2 regions of the Pseudomonas sp. I3-I5 genome follow, and region 1 is predicted to be linked to the other one. Evidence: riboswitches for the same ligand, from Rfam matches in the RefSeq annotation. Region 1 holds a riboswitch; the other holds the start of a gene.

What was found. A riboswitch is a leader RNA that binds a small molecule or an ion and turns the genes downstream of it on or off. The one in region 1 is predicted to bind cobalamin.
Region 2: it holds a riboswitch for cobalamin, as region 1 does, so the genes downstream of both, cobO (cob(I)yrinic acid a,c-diamide adenosyltransferase) here and MOP87_RS10605 (CbtB domain-containing protein) in region 1, are expected to answer to the same signal.

What each region holds. Positions count from the first base shown of each region.
Region 1 covers NZ_CP093940.1:2,346,732-2,358,187, reverse strand. Annotated here, with positions in the region: gene MOP87_RS10635 (transporter substrate-binding domain-containing protein) at 1-267, opposite strand, end outside; gene MOP87_RS10630 (response regulator transcription factor) at 284-898, opposite strand; gene MOP87_RS10625 (DUF1272 domain-containing protein) at 1,119-1,361, opposite strand; gene cobM (precorrin-4 C(11)-methyltransferase) at 1,425-2,171, opposite strand; gene MOP87_RS10615 (cobalamin biosynthesis protein) at 2,206-2,592, opposite strand; gene MOP87_RS10610 (CbtA family protein) at 2,589-3,275, opposite strand; gene MOP87_RS10605 (CbtB domain-containing protein) at 3,286-3,477, opposite strand; cobalamin riboswitch at 3,565-3,788, opposite strand; gene MOP87_RS10600 (GNAT family N-acetyltransferase) at 3,833-4,312, opposite strand; gene MOP87_RS10595 (LysE family translocator) at 4,447-5,070, shown strand; gene MOP87_RS10590 (alpha/beta hydrolase) at 5,091-6,011, shown strand; gene MOP87_RS10585 (pirin family protein) at 6,057-6,920, shown strand; gene MOP87_RS10580 (DUF1652 domain-containing protein) at 7,141-7,401, shown strand; gene MOP87_RS10575 (hypothetical protein) at 7,435-7,722, opposite strand; gene alkB (DNA oxidative demethylase AlkB) at 7,865-8,512, opposite strand; gene MOP87_RS10565 (gluconate 2-dehydrogenase subunit 3 family protein) at 8,684-9,427, shown strand; gene MOP87_RS10560 (GMC family oxidoreductase) at 9,431-11,215, shown strand; gene MOP87_RS10555 (cytochrome c) at 11,228-11,456, shown strand, end outside.
Region 2 covers NZ_CP093940.1:3,444,485-3,455,940, forward strand. Annotated here, with positions in the region: gene cobT (nicotinate-nucleotide--dimethylbenzimidazole phosphoribosyltransferase) at 1-455, opposite strand, end outside; gene cobU (bifunctional adenosylcobinamide kinase/adenosylcobinamide-phosphate guanylyltransferase) at 452-973, opposite strand; gene MOP87_RS15330 (cobyric acid synthase) at 975-2,429, opposite strand; gene cobD (threonine-phosphate decarboxylase CobD) at 2,426-3,418, opposite strand; gene cbiB (adenosylcobinamide-phosphate synthase CbiB) at 3,411-4,319, opposite strand; gene bluB (5,6-dimethylbenzimidazole synthase) at 4,316-4,972, opposite strand; gene MOP87_RS15350 (cobyrinate a,c-diamide synthase) at 4,963-6,258, opposite strand; gene cobO (cob(I)yrinic acid a,c-diamide adenosyltransferase) at 6,255-6,866, opposite strand; cobalamin riboswitch at 6,986-7,207, opposite strand; gene MOP87_RS15360 (sorbosone dehydrogenase family protein) at 7,361-8,677, shown strand; gene MOP87_RS15365 (C40 family peptidase) at 8,684-9,223, opposite strand; gene MOP87_RS15370 (NlpC/P60 family protein) at 9,365-10,003, opposite strand; gene hda (DnaA regulatory inactivator Hda) at 10,131-10,838, opposite strand; gene MOP87_RS15380 (AI-2E family transporter) at 10,998-11,456, opposite strand, start outside.

The DNA.
Region 1 (11,456 bases):
AGCGATGATGCCGACGTAATCCGCTGTTAGACCTTCGTAGTCACTGGGACTTACGTTGATATCAAATGGTGGATAGTCCGGCCGTGAGGTGCCCAGCACCAGGCGCTTGCGAGCGTCCAGCCACTGGCGCTCGGCCGTTTGCAGATTCAAGGGCTGCGTGGCGCTCACCGAACGGGCCAGCAAACTGCGCGTCTCGCTCGCCAGCGACTGCGCGACAGGCCCTGCCAGTACCATCAGCAGGAGGGTACTGGCCAGCAAACGTTTAATCGTCATGCACCGCTCATCAGTAGACGTGGTTGCGCTTGGCCAGGTCCACCATTTCCACCAGCGACTCGGTCTTGAGCTTATCCATGATCCGGCCACGGTAGGTGCTGATGGTCTTGGCGCTGAGGTTCATGCTACTGCCGATGTTCTTGTTGCTTTCTCCACGGGCCAGACGCCTGAGAACCTCCATTTCGCGGTTGGAAAGGCTCGCCAGGCGCATGGGCTCGCTTTCGAGCGAATTGCTGTTGACCGACATCTGCGGGAACGTCGAATAGCCTTTTACCAGGGCCTTGAGCGCGAACAGCAAGGCGTCGTGATCTTCATCCTTGGTCACGAATGCGCCGATGCCTGCGTCCAGACAGCGGCGTACATACAAGTCGGTCGCCTGGCCAGTGAGCACCATGATCTTGGGCACCTGATCGAGTGATTGTAGGCGCTTGATAACTTCCATTCCGTCCAGCCCAGGCAAACCGATGTCGAGAATCACCACGTCCGGTTTGAGCTCGCGTGCCATTTGCGCGACTTCACTGCCATTGCCCACTTCTGCAACGACATTGAAACGTTCATGTTCGAGCAGCATGCGCAGGGACATACGGACGACGGGGTGGTCATCCACGATCAGCACATTGGTCATTGGGAAAACTCCTGTTCAGATATGGTCCGCTTCCTGGGACACTCAGGAATACTTCTGTAAGCGGGTTAGTCAGAAGCGCAGCAAGATACGACCATTACCGAACTTTGATAATGCCGAGTATAGAAGTGTTGAATAACCTTGAAGGAGCCGATGAAAAATCCTACAAAAAGGCGGGCGGTTCAGCAGCTTGTGGCCTCGCGTTGGCTGCCGAACCGTATCATCAGGTACAGGCAGTGTGTACTTTGTTTACGCGCAGTGAAGATGCAGGGTGTTCAGCCAACGATTTGCCCACGCGCGCGGGACGAATCGAAAGAACGCCCTGGCAGTTGGGGCATCGACCATTCAAGCGTCCCTGCGCACACCCTCGGCAAAACGTGCATTCGAAGGAGCAGATGAAGGCATCGAGGCTGTCACCGGGCAGGTCGGCATCGCAACACTCGCAGTTGGGGCGTAATTCCAGCATAGGCGTGGTTCCTGTCGGGAGGGTCTGGAGGCAGTGTGCTCCGGGCTGGAACTGGCTCGCAAGCTAGGCGCGGTACAGGTGCGCATGTCCGGCACGGTAAAGGGCCGATTCGGCGAACGGCGTGTCACCCAGCACTCGGCCCACCACAATCAACGCGGTGCGGCGATAACCTTTGAGGGCGGCGCGCTCGACGATGTCGTCCAGTGTGCCTCGCACCCAGTCCTGGTCCGGCCAGGTGGCGCGGTAAACCACGGCAATGGGGCAGTCGCCACCGTAGTGAGGCCGCAGCTGCTCAACGATGCGTGCCAGGTGCTTGACCCCCAGGTGAATGGCTAGCGTCGTGGCATGACGCGCAAGCGCCTCCAGCTGCTCGCCGGCTGGCATGGGCGAGCTGTCTGCGAAGCGGGTAAGGATCACGCTCTGAGCGACGTCGGGCAAGGTCAGTTCGCACCCCAGCAACGCGGCGCTCGCAGCCACGGCGGTGACGCCCGGCACAATCTGATAATCGATGCCAAGACGCTGTAGGTGGCGGATCTGCTCACCGATAGCGCCATAAAGACTCGGATCACCGCTGTGCACGCGTGCGACATCCTTGCCCTGGGCATGGGCGCACGCAATGGCGTCGATGATCTGCTCAAGATGCAGTTCTGCGCTGTTGATCAGGGTGTCGGCGCAGTGACCTTCCAGAACGGCAAGAGGGACCAGGGAACCGGCATAAATGATGACAGGGCAGGTGCGAATCAGGCGCTGCCCCTTGACCGTGATCAGCTCGGGGTCGCCGGGGCCGGCGCCGATGAAATAAACCGTCATGGTATTCCTGAATGATTGACAAGGGTGAGCGGGATCAATGAGCGATGGCGAGGGTCGCAGGGCCCAGGGTTTGACGCGTGATCAGAAGCTTCGTTTCGCCATTGTACTGGTCGGCCATTGCCAGTGCTGCACTCTCTGCCACGCCCCAGCACCCGCTGTGCGCAAAAGCGACGGCTGAGCGGTGGCTCAGATGCGCTTCGAAGCGATTCAAGTGCGGTGCAGGGTAGAACAACAGAGGCAGCGCCAGATGGCTTGCCAATGCATGCAGCCCCGGCTCGTGCGCCTTGAGATCGATGCTGGCGATACCGTGGAGGTACGCAGCGTCCAGGCCCCGCTGAGCGAGGCCTTGTTCGAGCAAGGTCAACAACCTGTCCATCGGGCAACCACCACGGCAGCCAAACCCTGCATAGAACGGCTTCACACCGAGCGGCTGAAGCGACGATACAGGCCTGCGCTGATCAGGCCAAGGGCGAGCCAGAATGCTGCATTGGTAAGCCAGGACGCCACCTGGAACTGGGTCTCCAGGGCTGCTGGAGCCAAACTCTGGTGCACTTCAGGCTGAGGGGCGCCTATGACGTGCGGCAACACCAGGACAATGACGCCCAACACCTTCAATGCCCAATGGCGGGCGAACACCAGCAGTGCGAGGCCTACGGCCGTGGCACCCGCAGCGCCAGCCCACCAAACCTGTCGCTGCGCCAGGTCCGCCGCCGCGGTTCCCGGGAGCTCCGGCGGCAATCCGAGCGTGGGCGCCAGACAGAACACGGCGAAACCAGCAAGGCCCCAGGCAGCACCGCTGGCCGTGGTGCGCGGTTGGCGCAGGCTGTACAAGCCAGCCAGTATCAAGGCGAACCCCACTGCCACCACCAGGTTGCCGCCGGTGGTCGAGAGCGTGCGCTGCCAGCCCTCTTCAGGCGACCAGGCCTCGTCACTGTGCTCATGGGCGGCCTCGGTACCTTGGGCATGCGAATGTGCCGTCGCCGACGCCTCGTATGTCTCCGCTTGCAGGATCAACGGGCTGACCCACAAACTTTGCAGTACGGTCAGCAACAGTGCCGCCAGCAGTCCGCTAAAGCCCGCCGTACGGGCGATGTGCGTGATCATGGGCGGCAACTCAGTGACAGGGGAAGGCGGCGCTGTGACGGGTGTCATGCGCAGCATTATGAACGGCTTCGATGTGCGAGAAGCCGGCAAAGTAAACCAGGCACAGGCCCAGCAGGCCGGCGCTTGCAGCCAAGACAATGCGTTGACTGAGGGATACGGATGCAACGATGCTGCTAACGTGCGGGCGGGTAGTGACGGGCATTGGCGCCTTCCTCTGCGTGTAGGCGACGGGCAGGCGCGGCAGCTGCGGGCGATACCCGCAGGAATGCGACAGCGCCCGCCCACCGCGGGGTGTTGATGAACGTCAGGCCGGTCTCCGGGCTTGCGAGGAGGAGGGTATCTCCTGGGCAGCGTCACCTTCCCATGCCGTATCTGCTGGCACAGTGGTAAAGACGCCTCACTCGCTTACCGTTGCGGGGGCAGCACCGGAATAGTCCAGGCCTATAAGGCAAGCCTGCGACGCACCGATTTCCCGTTTCACCCTCTAGGGGCACCTGACGCAATGCGATAGAAAAGCACGCGGCCCGCGTTGCGTCAAATGCACAGGCTACGCTCGATCATTGCTGGGCGAAGGCAATCAGCCGCTCGCCATCGAGCCGATAACGCAGCCACTCCGTTTGCGGTTGCGCCCCCAGTGCGTCATAGAACCCGATGGCCGGCTCGTTCCAATCCAGCACACTCCATTCAAGGCGACCGCAGCCTTTGGCAACCGCCTGCTTGGCAATGTACCTGAGCAACTGGCGCCCGGCGCCATCGCCACGGTCGTTGGGCGAGATGTAAAGGTCTTCCAGGTAGATGCCATTGCGCCCGAGCCAGGTCGAGTAATTGTAGAAGTAGATGGCAAAACCAATCGCACGGCCTTCACGTTCGGCCATCAGGCAATGAACGGTGCTGTCGGCGTCGAACAGGCTGCGCTCGATGTCCTGGGTAGTGGCCAGTACCTCTTCTCGGGCGCGTTCGTACTCGGCCAATTCGGTAATGAAGTCCAGAATTTGTTGGGCATCGGTGCGTAGGGCAGGGCGAATTACAAGACTCATCGAGCGCTTATCCTTTGTCGGCTGCGAGTGATACAGCTATGTGTATCTGCAAAATTCTCTATATCTGTACTGCTAGGGGGCAAAGGGCTATGGGCTAGTGTGAACCCTTTCCTGAACCCAGTGGAATACCCGTCATGTTCGCCTCGCTCGACCTCTTGATCGCCTTCGTGCTGTTCGCTTTCGTTTCTTCCATCACCCCCGGGCCCAACAACACCATGCTGTTGGCTTCGGGCGTGAATTTCGGTGTGCGCCGCTCGGTGCCACACGCGCTGGGCGTCAGCGTCGGGTTCATGGTCATGGTCCTTGCCGTCGGCTTGGGTCTGGGAGAGGTCTTCAAGGCCTGGCCTGCGCTCTATACCGTGTTGCGCTATGCCGGAGCGGCCTATCTGCTGTACCTGGCCTGGAAAATTGCCACCTCAGGGCCGGTTGGCACCGCCTCTACGGCAGAGCCAAAGCCGATTGGCTTTTGGGCCGCGGCTGCCTTCCAATGGGTCAACCCAAAGGCTTGGGTGATGGCCATAGGTGCGATAACGACCTACACCCCAGCGCAAGGCTACGTTGCCAACGTGGTGGTCATCGCCGCCGTGTTTGCCTTGGTGAACTTGCCCAGCGTCGGTGTGTGGGTCATGTTCGGCAGTGCCCTTCGTGGCCTGCTGCAAAACCCACGCTGGCTGATGCTGTTCAATGTCCTGATGGCTGCACTGCTGGTCGTTTCGCTCTACCCGCTGCTGTTTGTAGAATCTACGTTCCACCCTTGAGGCAGAAGGCAGCGCCCACCATGCAACTGACACCGTGGTCCCACGATTGTAGCGAAGGGTTCACCCTGCGCGGCTGGCGCAGCGAGCCTACAGGGCGGCCCCTGCTGCACTTTCTGCACGGCAACGGGTTTTGCTCGCTCGCCTACCAACCGCTGCTGATGCAACTGGGGCAACACTTCGATCTCTGGCTCAGCGACGTTCAGGGGCACGGAGACAGTGACCACGCAGGCCCGTTCCGTGGCTGGAACCGCACGGCAGCGCTGGCGGCTGAAGCTTTCAGCGCGCATGTGGCTGAGTACGCAGACGTACCCCGCCTTGCCATCGGCCACAGCTTCGGCGGGGTGCTCACCGGGTTGTTGCTGGCCAGTGAGCCGCAGTTGTTCGAGCGCGCTGTGCTGCTCGACCCGGTGATTTTCAGTAGGCGCATGCTGTTTTCGATGAAGCTGGCCGCCTGCTTCGGGCTGAACCGGCACCATGCGCTGGCGCGCAAAACGGCCGGCAGGCGCAGCACCTGGCCCGACCGCCACTCAGCCATGATTTCCCTGCAAGGGCGGGGCATCTTCAAAGGCTGGAGCGACGCGGCATTGCAGGCCTATGTGTCGCATGCGATCGCCGAAGGCGAGGGCGGCGTGCTGCTCAAGTGTCGCCCAAGCCGCGAAGTGGACATCTTCAGTACCTATCCGTCCCACCTGTGGTCAAGCCTGTCGCGTATCGGCGTGTCGACGCGTGTGCTGTACGGCAGCCAGACTTACCCTTATGTGCGGGCCTCGGCGTTACGGCTGGCAGCGCTCAACCCTCATGTCAATGTTCAGGAGGTGGGCGGCGGACACTGTTTCATGCAGGAATACCCTGAGGCTGCGGCGCAGGAGGTGCTGGCTTTCCTTCGACCCAGCGTCCTACCGGTAGAACAGGCTGGACCGTTTCAGGTAGCTAGCCCGTGAGTCGATGCAACGTTAAGGTGGCACCCGGACGTTGAGGAGCGCACGATGAAGACGATTTTGCATACCCATTCCAATCCTGCCGGGCACTGGGTAGGCGATGGCTTTCCGGTGCGAAGCCTGTTCACCTATGACGACGACGTCAGTCGCACCAGCCCGTTTCTGCTTCTCGATTACGCCGGGCCCCACACCTTCGCCCCCACCTCGACGCGTCGCGGCGTAGGGGCTCATCCGCACCGGGGTTTCGAGACAGTCACGATCGTTTACCAAGGCGAACTGGAGCATCGCGACTCAACGGGCGCCGGCGGAGTAATAGGACCGGGTGACGTTCAGTGGATGACCGCTGCAGACGGCATCGTTCATGAAGAGTTTCACTCACCTGGATTCGCCCGCAGCGCAGGCGTTTTGGAGTCAGTGCAACTGTGGGTGAACCTTCCGGCCCGATTCAAGCGCGCTCCGGCCGGCTATCAGACCCTGGGCAGCGCCGATATCCCCACGGTGAATCTGGGTGCGGGCGCGGGCAGCCTGCGTGTGATCGCAGGTGAGTACCAGGGGGTGAGCGGGCCGGCGCGCACGTTTACGCCGATGGACGTGTGGGACCTGGACCTTGAGGCCGGCGCTAAACTGGTGCTCCCTATCCCGGCAGGCCGCACGGCTGCGGTGGTGACCCTGCAAGGCGGTTTGCGGTTGAACCAGGTCAGCGAGGCCGGCCCGTGCTCAGTGACGGTATTGGCCCGTGACGGTGCCGATGTGCTGCTTGAAGCCCTGCAGCCCGCCCGTGTGCTGGTGCTGAGCGGTGAGCCTATCGACGAGCCTGTGGTGGCATACGGTCCCTTCGTGATGAACACGCGGGAAGAAATCATCGAGTCCATCGAAGGCTTTCAGTTGGGGAAGTTCGGCCGTATGCCCTGAACGCGCACCGTCCTGGAGCGCGAAGAACCACCCGTCGCACCGATTCGACACGGCTCGAACTACCCAGCACCGCTCGGGTTCTTCAGCTAAGGTGCAGATGGAACCCCGCACGATCGATAACGCATATCCACATGCGCACCGACAGGTTCCTCTTCCTGTGGCCCTGTGCCTGGCCCCAGGCCTGTCCCACCGCAAGTTAATCCAGAGAGGGCTCTCTGCCATGTCACTGTTAGGCGTATCGACACTGGAACTGCGACAGATGATCGAACAGGCATGCTTGCCAGATCGTTGTGAAATCAACTGTGCCGATGGCTCACACCTGACCATCCGGCTCGGCAATGGTCAGGATCTGACAGAGGCCGTCACGCTTTGCGATGTTCCGCTGAGCAGTCTGAACAGCAGCAGGGACTTGGTTAACCTGGTCGGCCAATTACACGCAATGCGTGACAGTGCTCCCATGCACTCGAAGAAATTAGCCTGACCGCGCGGCGCAAAGCTCGCTTCTAACCTGCCGTCACTGCAACTCAAGCAGAAGATTGAGCCCACCGTCGCCGCACTTGCCCTGGTCTCTGACAACGCCATGGTAACTGCGCCCGTCCCAGATGAACGCGACACTGTGCGCACGGTGCACCTTATTAGGCAGAGGCGGGCAGATGTGCAGACGCAGTGCAGGCCGACCTTGCAGGTTGAGCGGCGCAAGCTGGCACTGGCACTCGACGCTTTGCGCCACGGGACCGAACAGGGTGTCGCGGACGTAGTCGAGTTGCACCGATGCATTTGGAGCGCGGCCTGGCATTCTCATGATCGCTGCTCTCTGATCGAAGTACGTGCTAGGGCATGCAGATTTGTCATGACGATCTCCTGTAGGAAAGGCATTCGAGGAGGTTGCAGGCTGCATGGGAGCCCGGTCCCGCTCCATGCGTTCAATTCGATTGCTTCGTCGTTCAGGCCCCTGCCTTGCGAAACGTCAGGTTGATGCGCCGCGGGCCCATGCGTGGGTGCACGCCAGGCTTGATGGGCAGGACGCCATGAAAGCGTAGACGGTCTTCACCACCCCACACCAGCACATCGCCATGATTCAAGGCAATACGCTGGGTCTTGTCCGCGCGTTGCAAGCCACCCAACAGGAACACGGCAGGCAAACCCAGGGAAAGGGACACGATGGGTTGGCTGAAATCCTGCTCATCACGATCCTGATGCAGGCTCAGACGAATGCCCGGCAGGTAATGATTGATCAGGCACGCATCCGGTACGAAGCCATCGAACCCTGCACGCGCAGCGCACTGCGTGGCCAAGGCCAGAAGCACGGGCGGCATCATCGGCCAGGGTCTGCCGGACAGCGGGTCCACGGGGCTGTATCGGTAACCGCGTTCGTCACTGATCCAACCGAGTGCGCCGCAGTTGGTCAGGCCCACAGCCATGTTCAAACCGCCAGGCGTACGCATGTGCCGCCATGGCGCTGATCGCAGGATCGGGCGAAGCGCATCCAGTACGTGCTCGACGTCATCTAGCGCGACGCCAGGCAACAGTATCGTGCGGGGTGCCAGCTGCTGCGGTTGGGCCCCGAACAGGTCCAGATCGGATTGGATCATCAGTCTGACTATTCCAGTAAGCCTGTTATCCAGCAGAAGAAAGCTGGCGTCTTTGAGCGTTCACTATCAGTCAGTCGCCAAATAATTCAAAACGTTTCTGAACGCCATTCGTCCGTTGATGGTCTTCATCGTGCCGTGGCCGCGGTAGCCGATTGACGATGAGGATTACATATGTCTGAGCATGTACCGGACAACCCCCGCAGGGACTTCCTGCGCAAGACCTTGACCTTGATACCGGTGGTAACGGTGGCCAGTACCGGTATTGGGCTGGGCGCAGCCACCGCCCTGGCCGAGCCGGTACGCCCGCCTGAGCAGCCTGAAGCCAAACCCGCTGACACTGCCTACCATCCTGCGTTCTTCACCCCAGAGGAGTTCGCCTTCGTCCAGGCAGCGGTCAGCCGGCTCATTCCAGCCGACGCGCTAGGGCCTGGTGCCCTCGAGGCCGGCGCTGCGCAGTATATCGACCGTCAGATGGGCACGGCCTACGCCAGCGGCGGGCTCTGGTACATGCAAGGCCCGTTCGAGGCCGATGCGGCACCCGAGCTTGGCTATCAATTGCAACTGACCCCGCAGCAGATCTACCGCTTGGGAATTGCAGGTGTGCACCAATGGTGCCTGGCCAACGGCAACAAGGCGTTTCACGCGCGCAGCCCCGAGCAGCAGGACGAGGTGCTGGCGCAGTTGGAGTCTGGTGAGCTGGCGTTGAAGGAGGTGCCGGCCAAAGCATTTTTCAGCCTGCTGCTGCAGAACACGCGCGAAGGCTTTTTCTGCGACCCGGTGCATGGGGGCAACCAGGGCATGGTCGGCTGGAAACTGATCGGTTTTCCCGGCGCGCGCGCCGACTTCATGGATTGGGCAGAGCGTAACGAGCGCTACCCGTTCCCTCCTGTGTCCATCCGCGGCGAGAGGGCTTGAGCCATGGCCAATGCATTGAAGAAGGTCGACGCAGTGATCGTCGGCTTTGGCTGGACGGGGGCAATCATGGCCAAGGAACTGACCGAGGCCGGCCTGCACGTGGTGGCGCTGGAGCGCGGGCCCATGCAGGACACTTACCCCGATGGCAGCTACCCGCAAGTGATCGACGAACTGACTTACAGCGTGCGCAAGAAGCTGTTCGTGGACCTTTCCAAGGAAACGGTGACCATACGCCATACCGTCAACGATGTAGCGTTGCCGTACCGCCAGCTGGGCGCGTTCCTGCCCGGCAAGGGCGTAGGCGGTGCCGGTTTGCACTGGTCGGGCGTACACTTTCGTGTCGACCCGATGGAGCTGCGCATGCGCAGCCACTACGAAGAACGCTACGGCAAGTCCTTCATCCCCCAGGACATGACCATTCAGGATTTCGGCGTCAGTTACGAAGAGTTGGAACCCTACTTCGACTTCGCCGAGAAGGTGTTCGGCACCTCGGGGCAGGCCTGGACGGTCAAGGGTGAACTGGTCGGGCAGGGCAAGGGCGGCAATCCGTTTGCCCCGGACCGTTCCAATCCGTTCCCGCTGCCCTCGCAGAAGAACGTGGTGTCGGCTCAGGTTTTCCAGAAGGCCACCTCGTCGTTGGGCTATCACCCTTACAACCTGCCCTCGGCCAACACATCCGGCCCTTACACCAACCCGTATGGCGCTCAGATGGGACCGTGCAATTTCTGCGGATTTTGCAGCGGCTACGTGTGCTACATGTACTCCAAGGCATCGCCGAACGTAAACATCCTGCCCGCGCTGCGCCAGGTGGAGCACTTCGAGCTAAGGCCCAATGCCCATGTACTGAAGGTGAACCTGGACGACAGCAAGCAGCGTGCGACCGGGGTCACCTACATCGACGCCCAGGGCCGTGAGGTGGAACAGCCGGCCGACCTGGTGATCCTGTCGGCTTTTCAGTTCAACAATGTGCGCCTGATGCTGCTTTCTGGCATCGGCAAGCCCTACGACCCGGTCAAGAACGAAGGGGTGGTCGGGCGCAATTTCGCCTATCAGAACATGGGCACGGTCAAGGCCTTCTTCGACAAGGACTTGCACACCAACAACTTCATCGGCGCCGGTGGTAATGGCGTGGCGATCGACGACTTCAACGCCGACAATTTCGACCATGGCCCTCACGGCTTCGTGGGTGGCTCCCCGATGTGGGTCAACCAGGCGGGGACCCGGCCCATCGCAGGTGTAGGCAACCCGCCGGGCACGCCTGCATGGGGCAGCGCCTGGAAAAAGGCCACCGCCGACTACTACACCCACCAGATATCCATGGATGCCCACGGCGCGCACCAGTCCTACCGCGGCAATTACCTGGACCTGGATCCTACCTACCGTGATGCTTATGGCCTGCCGCTGTTGCGCATGACCTTCGATTGGCAGGAAAACGACATCCGAATGAACCAGTTCATGGTCGGCAAGCTCAGCGCCATCGCCAAGGCCATGAACCCCAAGGCCATTGCGGTGCTGGGGAAGCAGGTAAAGGAGCATTTCAATACTGCTACCTACCAGACGACTCACCTCAACGGTGGGGCGATCATGGGGACCGACCCAAAAACCAGCGCTTTGAACCGCTATTTACAGTGTTGGGATGTACACAACGTGTTCGTACCTGGGGCCTCGGCGTTCCCGCAGGGGCTTGGCTACAACCCGACCGGTCTGGTCGCTGCGCTGACCTACTGGTCGGCACGGGCCATTCGTGAACGGTACCTGAAGAATCCCGGCCCCCTGGTGGCGGTGTAAGGAGCGATGAGCATGAACAGAATGTTGATCGCCACTGTGCTGGTGGGTATGGGCATGACGGCGCAGACAACGCAGGCAGCGCAGGCCGAACAGACGCTGGTTAGCCAGGGTGAGTACCTGGCGCGTGCAGGGGACTGTGTGGCTTGCCACACGGCCAAGGACGGCAAGCCCTTTGCGGGTGGGTTGCCGATGGAAACGCCCATTGGCACGATCTACTCGACCAACATCACCCCCTCATCCG
Region 2 (11,456 bases), 1.1 Mb from region 1:
AGGGCGGCGTGCAGTTGTGCCTCGCTCAGGGCGGGCTGTTGGGCAAAATTGGCCGTACCGGGGCCAAGGTGCAGGTGGCGAACGCCCGGCAATGCGAGCGTCGGGTCGACAGTGCCGAGGTCGACCACCTCCAGGGTGGCGTGCAGTTGGCGCGCCAGTACGCTGATGGCTGCACCCCCGCCGACGAAATTGCGCAACATCTGGCCCGTCACGGCCTGAGGGTACGCCGAAACGCCCTCCTCGACCACGCCATGGTCGCCCGCGAACAGGCTGATGGCGACGTGCTCCAGCGACGGCCGTTCGCAGCCCTGCAGGCCTGCCAACTGAATGGCGAGCGCTTCGAGCTGGCCGAGCGAACCGGCAGGCTTGGTCAATTGTTGCTGCCGCTCGCGTGCTGCGGCCATGGCCGCCTCGTCAAGGGGCTGGCAGGGCATCTGCCACCAGACAGGGTTCATGATGCAGGTCCTTTGAGCGTGAGTGGGAGGCCGGCGACCGTGAGGATCACCTGCTGGCAGCGTTCGGCCACCGCCTGATGCACGACACCGGCCAAGTCGACGTAACGTCGCGTCAGCTCGCCCATGGGCACCACGCCCAGGCCGGTCTCGTTACTGACCAGGATGATGTGGCCGGGCAGGTGCTCAAGGCAGTCCAACAAGGCATCACGCTCCTCGGCCAGCCGGCGCGGGTCGTCCAGCATGAGCAGGTTGGTCAGCCATAGCGTCAGGCAGTCCACCAGCAGGCAGCGGTCAACGGCCGCTTCGGCCTTCAGTACGGCGGCCAGGGCCAAGGGTTCTTCGATCAACCCCCACTCCACTGGCCGGCGCTGGCGGTGCAGCTGCACCCGCTCATCGAGTTCGCCATCCAGCGGTTGACTGGTGGCGATATAGGTCACGGTCAGGCCGCAGGCGGCTGCCCGCTGCTCGGCCAGGCGGCTCTTGCCAGACCGGGCTCCGCCGATCACGAACGTACGCACGTCAAGGTACTCCACACAATTGGCGCAGGCGCTGGGTGTCCAGGTGCTTGTCCACCAGGTCAGCCAGGCGTTCGATGTCGCGCTCGCGCAACGCCTCGTAGTCGATCAGTTGCACGTCTTCAAGCCCAGCCCAGCGCAGCAGGGCCGCGCAGGAGGCGCTGCCCTCGAACAACCCGTGCAGGTAAGTGGCCAACACCTGGCCGTCCGTGCTGATGGCACCCTCGCAGCGACCGTCGGCCAGGCGTATAGCTGGTTGCGCCAGCGCAGGGCCAGTGGTGACACCGGCATGGATCTCGTAACCGGTCACAGGCGATGCATCCAGGTGCAAGGTCCCGGCGACGTTGCGCAACTGCTTGTCGGCTTCCAGCACCGTGGCGTAGTCCAGCAGGCCGAGCCCGGGGCTGGAGCCTGCAGCGCCTTCCAGGCCCAGCGGATCGTGCACCTCGCGCCCAAGCATCTGCAGGCCGCCGCAGATACCGATCACCTTGCCGCCATAGCGCAGATGGCGTTCGATGGCCTTGTCCCAGCCGCGCGCACGCAGTTGCGCCAGGTCGCCACGGACACTCTTGGAGCCTGGCAGGATGATCAGGTCCGCTGGCGGCACCGGTTGACCGGGGCCGATGAACTGCAGGTCGACCTGCGGGTGCAGGCGCAGCGGGTCGAAGTCGGTGTGGTTGCTGATACGTGGCAGCACAGGCACGATCACCTTGAGCACACGCTGCTGCTTTTCGCCCTGGCGCCGGTCGATGCCGTCCTCGGCTTCAAGGTGCAGGTCGGTGACGTACGGCAGCACGCCGAGCACGGGTTTGCCGGTGCGCTGCTCCAGCCAGTCGAGCCCGGGTTGCAACAGGGCGATGTCGCCCCTGAAGCGGTTGATGACGAACCCTTTGACGCGCGCCTGCTCGCTGGGCGACAGCAGTTCGAGGGTACCGACCAGGTGGGCGAACACACCCCCGCGGTTGATGTCGGCGACTAGAATCACCGGGCAGTCCACAGCCTCGGCAAACCCCATGTTGGCAATGTCGCCAGCCCGCAGGTTGATCTCGGCCGGCGACCCTGCGCCCTCCACCATGACCACCGGCCAGCCCTGGCTCAGGCGCTGGTGCGAGGCCAGCACGGCCTGCATGGCGATGGCCTTGTAATCATGGTAGGCAACCGCGTTCATGCTGGTCACCGCACGGCCATGGATGATCACCTGGGCGCCGGTGTCGCTGTTGGGTTTGAGCAGCACCGGGTTCATGTCGGTGTGCGGCGCCAGGCGACAGGCTTGGGCCTGCACCGCCTGGGCCCGGCCGATCTCGCCGCCGTCGGCGGTCACGGCGCTGTTGAGGGCCATGTTCTGCGGCTTGAACGGCACCACGCCGATGCCCTGGCGCAGCAGCCAGCGGCACAGGGCAGTCACCAGGGTGCTCTTGCCGGCGTCGGAGGTGGTGCCTTGCACCATCAGGGTCGTCATGTAAGGTCCTTGCGGTAGGCACTGAGGGCTTGGGCCAATCGTCGTTCGTCCGCCTGGCTGGGCGGTAACCCGAAACGCAGGGCCGCCGGCTGCTCGAACAGGCGCACCAGCACCCCGTGTCGTGCGAGGTGATCGTGCAACCGGGCGGCATGCTCGCACCGCACGTACTGGAACAGGTCACAGCCGCCGGCGGGCGCCAGCCCTGCATGGGACAGCAAAGCCGCCAGGCGTTCGCTGGCGCCTGCACAGCGCTGGCGCTGCAGCTGCTGCGTGGCCAGGTCGGTCAGGCTGGCCTGGGCCAGCACCCGGCTGGGGCCGTTGATGGTCCACGGGCCGAGCAATTCGGCCAGGCGCTGCAGCACGCTGTGCTCTGCGGCCACGAAGCCCAGGCGCACACCGGCCAGGCCGAAGAACTTGCCGAACGAGCGCAGCACTATCAAACCCGGGCATTCGGCACGTTTGATCACAGTGTTTGCGGGGCTGTTGTCCATGAAGGCTTCATCGACCACCAGCCAGCCGCCGCGTGCTGCCAGGCGCTGATGCCACCCCAGCAGTGTGGGCGCAGGCACGACGCGGCCGGTGGGGTTGTTCGGATTGACCAAGACCAGCACGTCGAGGTTGTCGATCGCGTCGTCGACCTGGTGCTCATCCAGCTCAAGCAACGTGTGCCCAGTCCGCTGCCAGGCATAGGGGTGCTCGGCATAACAGGGTGTCAGCACTCCGACTCGGCTCGGGCTGCGTAACAGCGGCAGGGCCTGGATGGCAGCCTGTGAGCCCGCCACGGGCAGCAGTCGCGTGGCGCCGTAGTAGCTGCACGCCGCCTGCTCAAGGCCATCGTCTGTTTCCGGCAGGCGTGCCCAGGCTTCGATAGGGATCGGCGGTATCGGGAAGGACCAGGGCGCAATGCCACTGGACAGGTCCAGCCACTGCTCGCGGGCGATGCCATATTGCCGAACCGCACGCAGCAGCCGGCCTCCATGTTCAAGCATTCAGGTAAGCTCCCAGACACAACACCAACAGCCACAGCCATACCCCACGCTGCACCAGTGTCCAGCCGCCCTCGATGGCATCGGGGCTGGCCGCAGGGCCGTCGCCCAGGCGCGGGCGGTCGTGCAGTTGGCCGTGGTACACCGCGGGCCCGCCCAACTCGACACCCAGCGCCCCTGCCCCGGCCGCCATGACCGGGCCAGCATTGGGGCTGTCCCATAGCGGCCCCTGGCGGCGCCAGCAGGCCAGCGCCAGGCGGGTTTTGCCCAGCACTGCGTAGGTGAGTGCGACCAGGCGCGCCGGCACATAATTGAGTACGTCATCGATGCGCGCCGCGCACCAGCCGAAGCGCTCGAAGCGTTCGTTTCGATAGCCCCACATGGCATCGAGGGTGTTGCTCAGTCGATAAAGCACCACCCCTGGCGCCCCGGCCACGGCAAACCAGAACAAGGCGGCGAACACGGCATCGCTGCCGTTTTCCAGCACCGACTCGGTGGCCGCCCGCGCCACCGCCGTCTCGTCCAGCTCACGGGTTTCACGGCTGACCAGATACCCCACTCGCCGCCGTGCTTCTTCCAGATCGCCCTGGCGCAAGGCCGTGGCCACCGGCAGCACATGTTCGCCCAGGCTACGCAGCCCCAGGGCGCAGTACAGCGCCAGCACATCGACCAGCCAGCCGATCACCGGCAGCCAGGAGAGCATGAGGGCCAGCAAGGTCAGCGGCACCACGGCCAGGAACCAGGCGCTCACGCCATGACTGCGCCAACCGCGCCCGCCGGCATTGAAGCGCCGCTCCAGGCTGCTGGCCATGTTGCCGAAAGCGACCAGCGGGTGGCGCCGCCGCGGCTCACCGAGCAACGCATCCAGGGCCACACCGGCCACGCTCAGCAACGCCACGCTCATACGCCTTCTCCCCACCGGTTTTCAAACAGCATCTCGTGCAACGGTCGTTCTTCGGTCCAGCTCTGCATGACCAGCATGGGCGCAGGATAGAATGCCGCCACCGGCCCCAGGCACAGCACGGCCACGGGTTTGGCGCCGCTGGGCATGCCAAGCAACGCTGCCAGCGCCTGGGGATCGAACAGCGATACCCAGCCCATGCCCAGCCCTTCGGCACGGGCGGCCAGCCACAGGTTCTGGATCGCGCAGGCGAGCGAGGCCAGGTCCATTTCAGGCAGGGTGCGGCGCCCGAAAATGTGAGGCTCACGGTTGTCCATCAAGGCGGCGACCCATAGTTCGGCGCAATCGTTGATGCCCTCTACCTTGAGCTTCATGAATTCGTCCGAGCGCTCGCCCAGCGCTTGTGCAGTCAACGCCCGTTCGGCCTCCACCAGGGCCTGGATGCGCCCACGCAGGGCCCGCTCGGTGATGCGGATGAACCGCCATGGCTGCATCAAGCCCACGCTCGGTGCCTGGTGGGCTGCGCTGAGTAACCGTGTCATGACCTGCGGCGCCACCTCCCCTTGAGCGAAATGGCGCATGTCGCGCCGCTCGCCGATGGCGCGGTAGACCGCGGCACGCTCCTGGTCGCTGAACGCATGTTCGTTCATGGGCAGAGCAGCGCTGCGGCTGCCTCCGGGTTGGAGGGGAAGTAGAAGTGCACGTAGGACGCGGTCAGGCGGCCCAGGCGATAGACCGCTTCGTTGCCGCGCCCACCGTTGGGGCTCAACCCACGTGCCAGCGGCTCGAGCGCGGTGCTGGTCAAGGAGTGGTGGTAGGTATGGCCGCGCAGTATGCCCTCGGGCAGTTCGACCGCCTGCAGAGCCAGGGCCGCCAGGCGCTTTTGCATGGTCGCCTCCCCCGGCAGCAACCCAAGCAACTCGACCCTGTCCCCGGCCACGTCGGTCAGTGCGTCGAGCAGATACAGCATGCCGCCGCATTCGGCGAGCAACGGCTTGCCCTGGGCATGATGGGCGCGGATGGCCTGGCACATCGAGGTGTTGCGCGCCAAGGCATGATGGTGCAGCTCGGGGTAACCGCCGGGCAGGTACAGGCTGTCCACTGGGGGCAATTCGACGTCATGCAGGGGGGAGAAGAACTGCACCTGTGCGCCTAGACGGCGCAACAGGTCCAGGTTAGCGCCATAGAGGAAGGCAAAGGCTTCGTCGCGGGCCACACCGATACGTACGCCCGCCAAGGTGGCCTGGGCGGGTAACGGATCGGCCGGTTCGAAGGTGACCGCCGGTGGCAAGGCGGCATCGCAACTGGCGCCCAATGCCTGGGCGGCAGCGTCCAGGCGTGCGTCCAGGTCGTTCAACTCGCTGGCCTGCACCAACCCCAGGTGACGGCTGGGCAGTTCGATGCCGCGCTCGCGGGACAAGCCGCCATACCAACGCAGGCCCTCGGTGAGGCTGCCTTCGAGCAGTTGCGCATGACGCAGGCTGCCCACCCGGTTGGCCAGCACCCCGGCGAACGGCAGATCCGGCTGATAACGCGCCAGGCCCAGGGCCAGCGCGCCAAAGGTCTGGGCCATGGCCGTACCGTCGATAACCGCCAGCACCGGCACGCCGAAGTGACGTGCCAGGTCGGCGCTCGAAGGGGTGCCGTCGAACAGCCCCATCACCCCTTCGATGAGGATCAGGTCGGCTTCACCTGCCGCCTCCCAGAGCAGCCGGCGGCTTTCCTCGGCACCGATCATCCACAGGTCCAACTGGCAGACGGGGGCACCGCTGGCGCGTTCGAGAATCATGGGGTCGAGAAAGTCAGGCCCGCATTTGAACACCCGCACCTTGCGGCCCAGATTGCGGTGCAGGCGCGCCAGCGCGGCAGTGACCGTGGTCTTGCCTTGGCCAGAAGCCGGCGCGGCAATCAGGACGGCGGGGCAATGGCGGGCCTGGCTCACAGCTCGACGCCCTTCTGGGCACGGATACCGGCCTGGAAGGCGTGCTTGAGCATGCCCATTTCGGTCACGGTGTCGGCCAGCTCGACCATTTCCGGCTTGGCCGCGCGACCGGTGACGATGACGTGCTGCATGGGGGGGCGAGCCTGGATGTCCGATAGCACCTGGTCCAGATCAAGGTAGCCGTGCTTGAGCGCAATGTTGAGCTCGTCGAGCACCACGAACTGCACCGCAGGATCCTGCAGCAGTTGCGTGGAGACGGCCCATGCCGCTTCTGCCGCCGCAATGTCACGCTGGCGGTCCTGAGTTTCCCAGGTGAAACCCTCGCCCATCACGTGATAGCGCACCTGTTCGGGAAAGCGCCTGAAGAACAGCTCTTCGCCGGTACTGTTGCGGCCCTTGATGAACTGCACCACCCCGCACTGCATGCCGTGGCCCAGGGCCCGGGCAAGCATGCCGAAGGCCGAGCTGCTCTTGCCTTTGCCATTGCCGGTGAGCACCAGCAGCAGGCCGCATTCGTTGGGGGAATTGGCAATGCGTTCGTCGATGACCGCTTTCTTGCGCTGCATCCGTGCCAGATGGCGTTCGTCGCGCTCGGTGGCGTCGCTCATGGGAGGTTCTCCGCTGGCTGACACCACGATCGAGCGCCGTGTCAGGGAATGGGCAGGCAAACGGAGCGCGCGCAGGGGCATTGGCCAAGGCCAGTGGTCACCGCGCATCACCCTCCGTGATGCCGTTGGCAGTATCAGGCCGGTCTCCGGGCTCGTGAGCGGGCCGCTGGCCCTGACCTGCGCGCCTTCCCGGGTATGGTCACCCAGTGGCCCTGCGCGGCCGTCACTCACTTACCGTTGCGGGGGCAGCGCCGGAATCGCACCCTGTGGGCACTCACCGACTTCCCAGTTTCACCCTGGCCAGACGTTGCTGGCGGGGCACCTGAAACACGCGCGAAGGTTAGAGGGTTGCACCCGGAGCGTCAATCGACGCGGCTCGCCTGGCGGCGCAGGAGGGATGGCCGAGCCACCCGCGTCAGCCCCGCCGCCTGTGCGACTGAACCCGCCGCGTTCCACAGCCTCTGAATCAATAGAACCTGCCGAGGACGTCGACCATGAACCGCGTGGCACTGCCTGTTGCACTTCTTGTAAGCCTGGGCTTGGGTGGCTGCGGCGAAACGGCGCGCCTGACAGTGGCCGACGGCACCGGCCCTGCGCCGCAGTTGCCCTCCCCCGCCAAGACCCTGCTCCCCACCGTGAACATCGCGCCAGCCGTCGGCTGGCCCGCCGGGCGCATGCCTCAGGCTGCACCCGGGTTACAGGTGTCGCGCTTTGCCGGTGACCTCGACCATCCGCGCTGGCTGTACGTGCTACCCAATGGCGACGTGCTGGTGGCAGAAACCAACGCACCTGCCAAGCCCGAAGACGCCAAGGGTATCCGCGGATGGGCCATGAAGCGGGTCATGGCACGCGCGGGGGCTGCCGTGCCCAGCCCTGATCGCATTACCCTGTTGCGCGACGCCGACCAGGATGGCGTTGCGGAAATCCGCCATACCTTTGCCGACGGGCTGAACTCGCCCTTTGGGATGGCGCTGGTGGGCAATGATTTTTACATAGCCGATACGGACAAGCTGCTGCGTTTTCACTACCAGCCGGGGGCACGCCAGGTAACCGGCCCGGCAGAAGTAGTTACCCTGCTGCCAGCCGGCCCGTTGAATCACCACTGGACCAAGAATGTCATCGCAAGCCCTGATGGGCAGCGCCTCTACGTCACCGTGGGCTCAAACAGCAACGTGGGTGAAAACGGACTCGACCAGGAGCAGGGTCGCGCCGCAATCTGGGAGATCGACCCTAGCACCGGCAAGCACCGCCTGTTCGCCACCGGCCTGCGCAACCCTAACGGGCTCGCCTGGGAGCCTAACAGTGGCGCACTGTGGACGGCGGTCAACGAGCGTGACGAAATCGGCAGCGATCTGGTACCGGACTACATCACCTCGGTACACGCGGGTGGATTCTATGGGTGGCCCTACAGCTACTATGGCCAGCACGTGGATGAGCGCGTGCAGCCCCAGGACCCCGCCAAGGTCGCCCGAGCACGGGTACCCGACTATGCCGTTGGACCGCATACTGCTTCACTGGGATTGGCCTTCGCCGGGCCGGATGTGCTACCTGCTCGTTTTGGAGCAGGCGCATTGATTGGCCAGCATGGGTCCTGGAACCGCAAGCCCCACAGCGGCTACAAGGTGATATTCGTACCCTTCGACGCCTCAGGCAAACCGTCGGGCCGGCCCATGGACGTGCTCGACGGTTTTCTGGATGAAGGCGGCCAAGCCATGGGCCGCCCGGTGGGGGTTGCCCTGGAGGGTCGCGGGGCCGTACTGGTCGCGGACGATGTGGGCAATGCCATCTGGCGCGTCAGCAAAGCTCGGTAACCCGTCTCAGGGGTTCTGTGCCAGGTGCCCCTGAGGGATGACCCGCTTGGCCTGCAGGTAGGCCTTGGCCCAGTAGCTGTTGGACAAATAGTCCAAACGCACCGTACCGCCAGTGCGAGGCGCATGCACGAAGCGCCCGTCCCCTACATAAATGCCGGCATGGCTCACCTGCGAGCCGCCACTGGTCGCGAAAAACACCAGATCACCCGACTGCAAGGATTTCACATCCACGGTAGGCGCACGCATGCCGATCATCTCGCGCGTGGAGCGCGGCAGGCTGATGCCGGCGGCATCGCGGTAGACGTACTTGATCAGACCACTGCAGTCGAAGCCTGAATCGGGCGTATTGCCGCCCCAGCGGTAGGGCGTGCCAACCAGACCAATGGCGCGAATCAGTACGTCATCGGCAGTGGGCGAGAAGCTGGGTTGGCTGTAGGTAACCTGGGGCTGCACAACCCGCACAGGGGCAGGCGCCTGAGGTTGGCTGGAGCAGGCCGCCAATAAGGCTGCCAGGGAAATGAAAGCGAAGCGCGCCATCGTTGTCATGGCCAAAACATCCTGTATGGGAACGCTGGGCCGCAGCGGGATAGAGTTGAGAAATTAGATTAGACGCTTTCTGTAAATACGCACGGCGTCGAGCTTTTTTGCAAAGCAGCGACGCCGTGGTTAGGACACATCAGATTGCCATTAGTTGCGCGCGATATGCGTCGGCGCCATGGCCAAGGCACGTTTGGCCTCGAGGAAGGTCTTGCTCCAGTAACGGTCACCGAGGCTATCGATGCGTACGCCCCCGCTACGGCGGCTGCTGGAGTGAATGAACTGGTTGTCGCCCAGGTAGATGCCAGCATGACTGACACGACCACGGCCGTTGGTGCTGAAGAACAGCAGATCGCCAGGCTTGAGTTTGTTGCGTGCCACCTTCGGCGCATCGACGTTGATCATCTCGCGGGTAGAGCGCGGCAAGGTCATGCCTGCCTCTTCGCGGAACAGGTAGCCGATGAAGCCGCTGCAATCGAAGCCGGACTGCTCCGAGGTACCACCGAAGCGATAGCGGGTGCCGATCAACGACATGCCGCGCTCCAGAATGCTGTCGGCCAGCACTGGCAGCTGATAGGGCTTGCTGCTGGAGAAGACCTCCAGTTCATCGTCAGTAGCCACTTCCTGGGGTTCGCCAAACACTGGCGAAGACGAGGCCTTGGCCTTGATCGCCGGCTGTACGGCGACCGGGGTGTGATCCTGGGGCTGGGATACCGGGCCTTGGGCCGCGCAGCCAAAAAGCAGGGTCACGAGTGCGAGTGGCACGAGGGGTGCGAAGCGCTTGAGCATGGGCACAACCGTGTCTGTAATCCTTTAGTGGGGTGGAACTATGCCCACTATAAGTTCCATTTGCAAATTTTATCGAAAAAGATGTGACTTTTCCGTGGGATGGCTCTGGCCCCGTGTTTTCAGGGGGTCACCAGCCCAGGGTTTCCTTGAGGAAAGGAATGGTGAGTTTGCGCTGGGCTTGCAGAGATGCCTGATCGAGCCGTTCCAGCAGATCGAACAGCGCACTCATGCTGCGCGCGCCGCGGGTAAGGATGAAGTGACCCACTTCGTCGGTCAGGTGCAGGCCGCGCCTGGATGCCCGCAATTGCAAGGCACGTAGCTTGTCTTCGTCGGACAGCCCGCGCATCTGGAACACCAGGGCAAGGGTGAGGCGGGATTTCAGGTCAGGCAGCTTCACCGGCAATTCTCGCGGGGAAGCGGATGCTGCCAGCAGCAGCCGACGGCCACTGTCGCGCAAGCGATTGAACAGGTGGAACATGGCCTCCTCCCAGTCCGGCTTGCCGGCGATGACGTGCAGGTCATCGATGCACACCAGTTCGTACTGGGCCAGGTAGTCCAGAAGACCGGTACCGCGTTCGAGCAGCTGCGCCAAGGGCAGGTAGACGGCAGGCTCGCCCCGTTGCTGGAAACGATGGGTGGCTGCTTGCAGCAGATGCGTGCGGCCCACGCCTTGTTTGCCCCACAGGTAGATGAGGCTCTCGGTCCAGCCGGCGTCGGCTTCGCAAAGCCGCTCGACATACCCCAACGCAGCGGCATTGGCGCCCGGATAGTAGTTGATGAAGGTGGCGTCGTCGCGCAGGCGCACACCCAGGGGCAACTGGATCGGTGGTTTCATGCTCGCGGGCGGTCGACAGGACCGCAGGGGGCCTTTTGTGGACAATCTGCAAAGTCTATACCTGCCAAGCGGGGTGCACAATGACGCCGCTGCAGAGTCCAAGCAAAATCAATGGGTTGCACTCTCCCAGCGCCAACCCGAGACTCACCTGCCGCCCTGTCACGGCTGATTGGGTGCGGGGGGATCGAGGGGGACTGGGACTGGAGCATCCCCTGCATACATGTCCGACTCCTTGTACAAGCCGTGCACGTGGCGCAGCAGCACCATGATGACCGCCGCCACCGGCAACGCGAGCAGCACGCCCGTGAAACCGAACAGCTCACCGCCGGCCAGGATGGCGAAGATCACCGCCACAGGGTGCAAACCGATCCGGTCGCCTACCAGTAGCGGTGTCAGCACCATGCCCTCGAGTGCCTGACCGACCATGAAGACCGCAACGATGCCGAGCATGGGATACAGATCGCCACCGAACTGAAACAGTCCTGCCACCAGCGCCGCGCCGATGCCAATGATGAAGCCCATGTAGGGGACGATGGCCGCCAGACCGGCCAGCATGCCGATCAACAACCCCAGTTCAAGCCCGACCAGCATCAAGCCTGCCGAGTAGATGATGCCCAA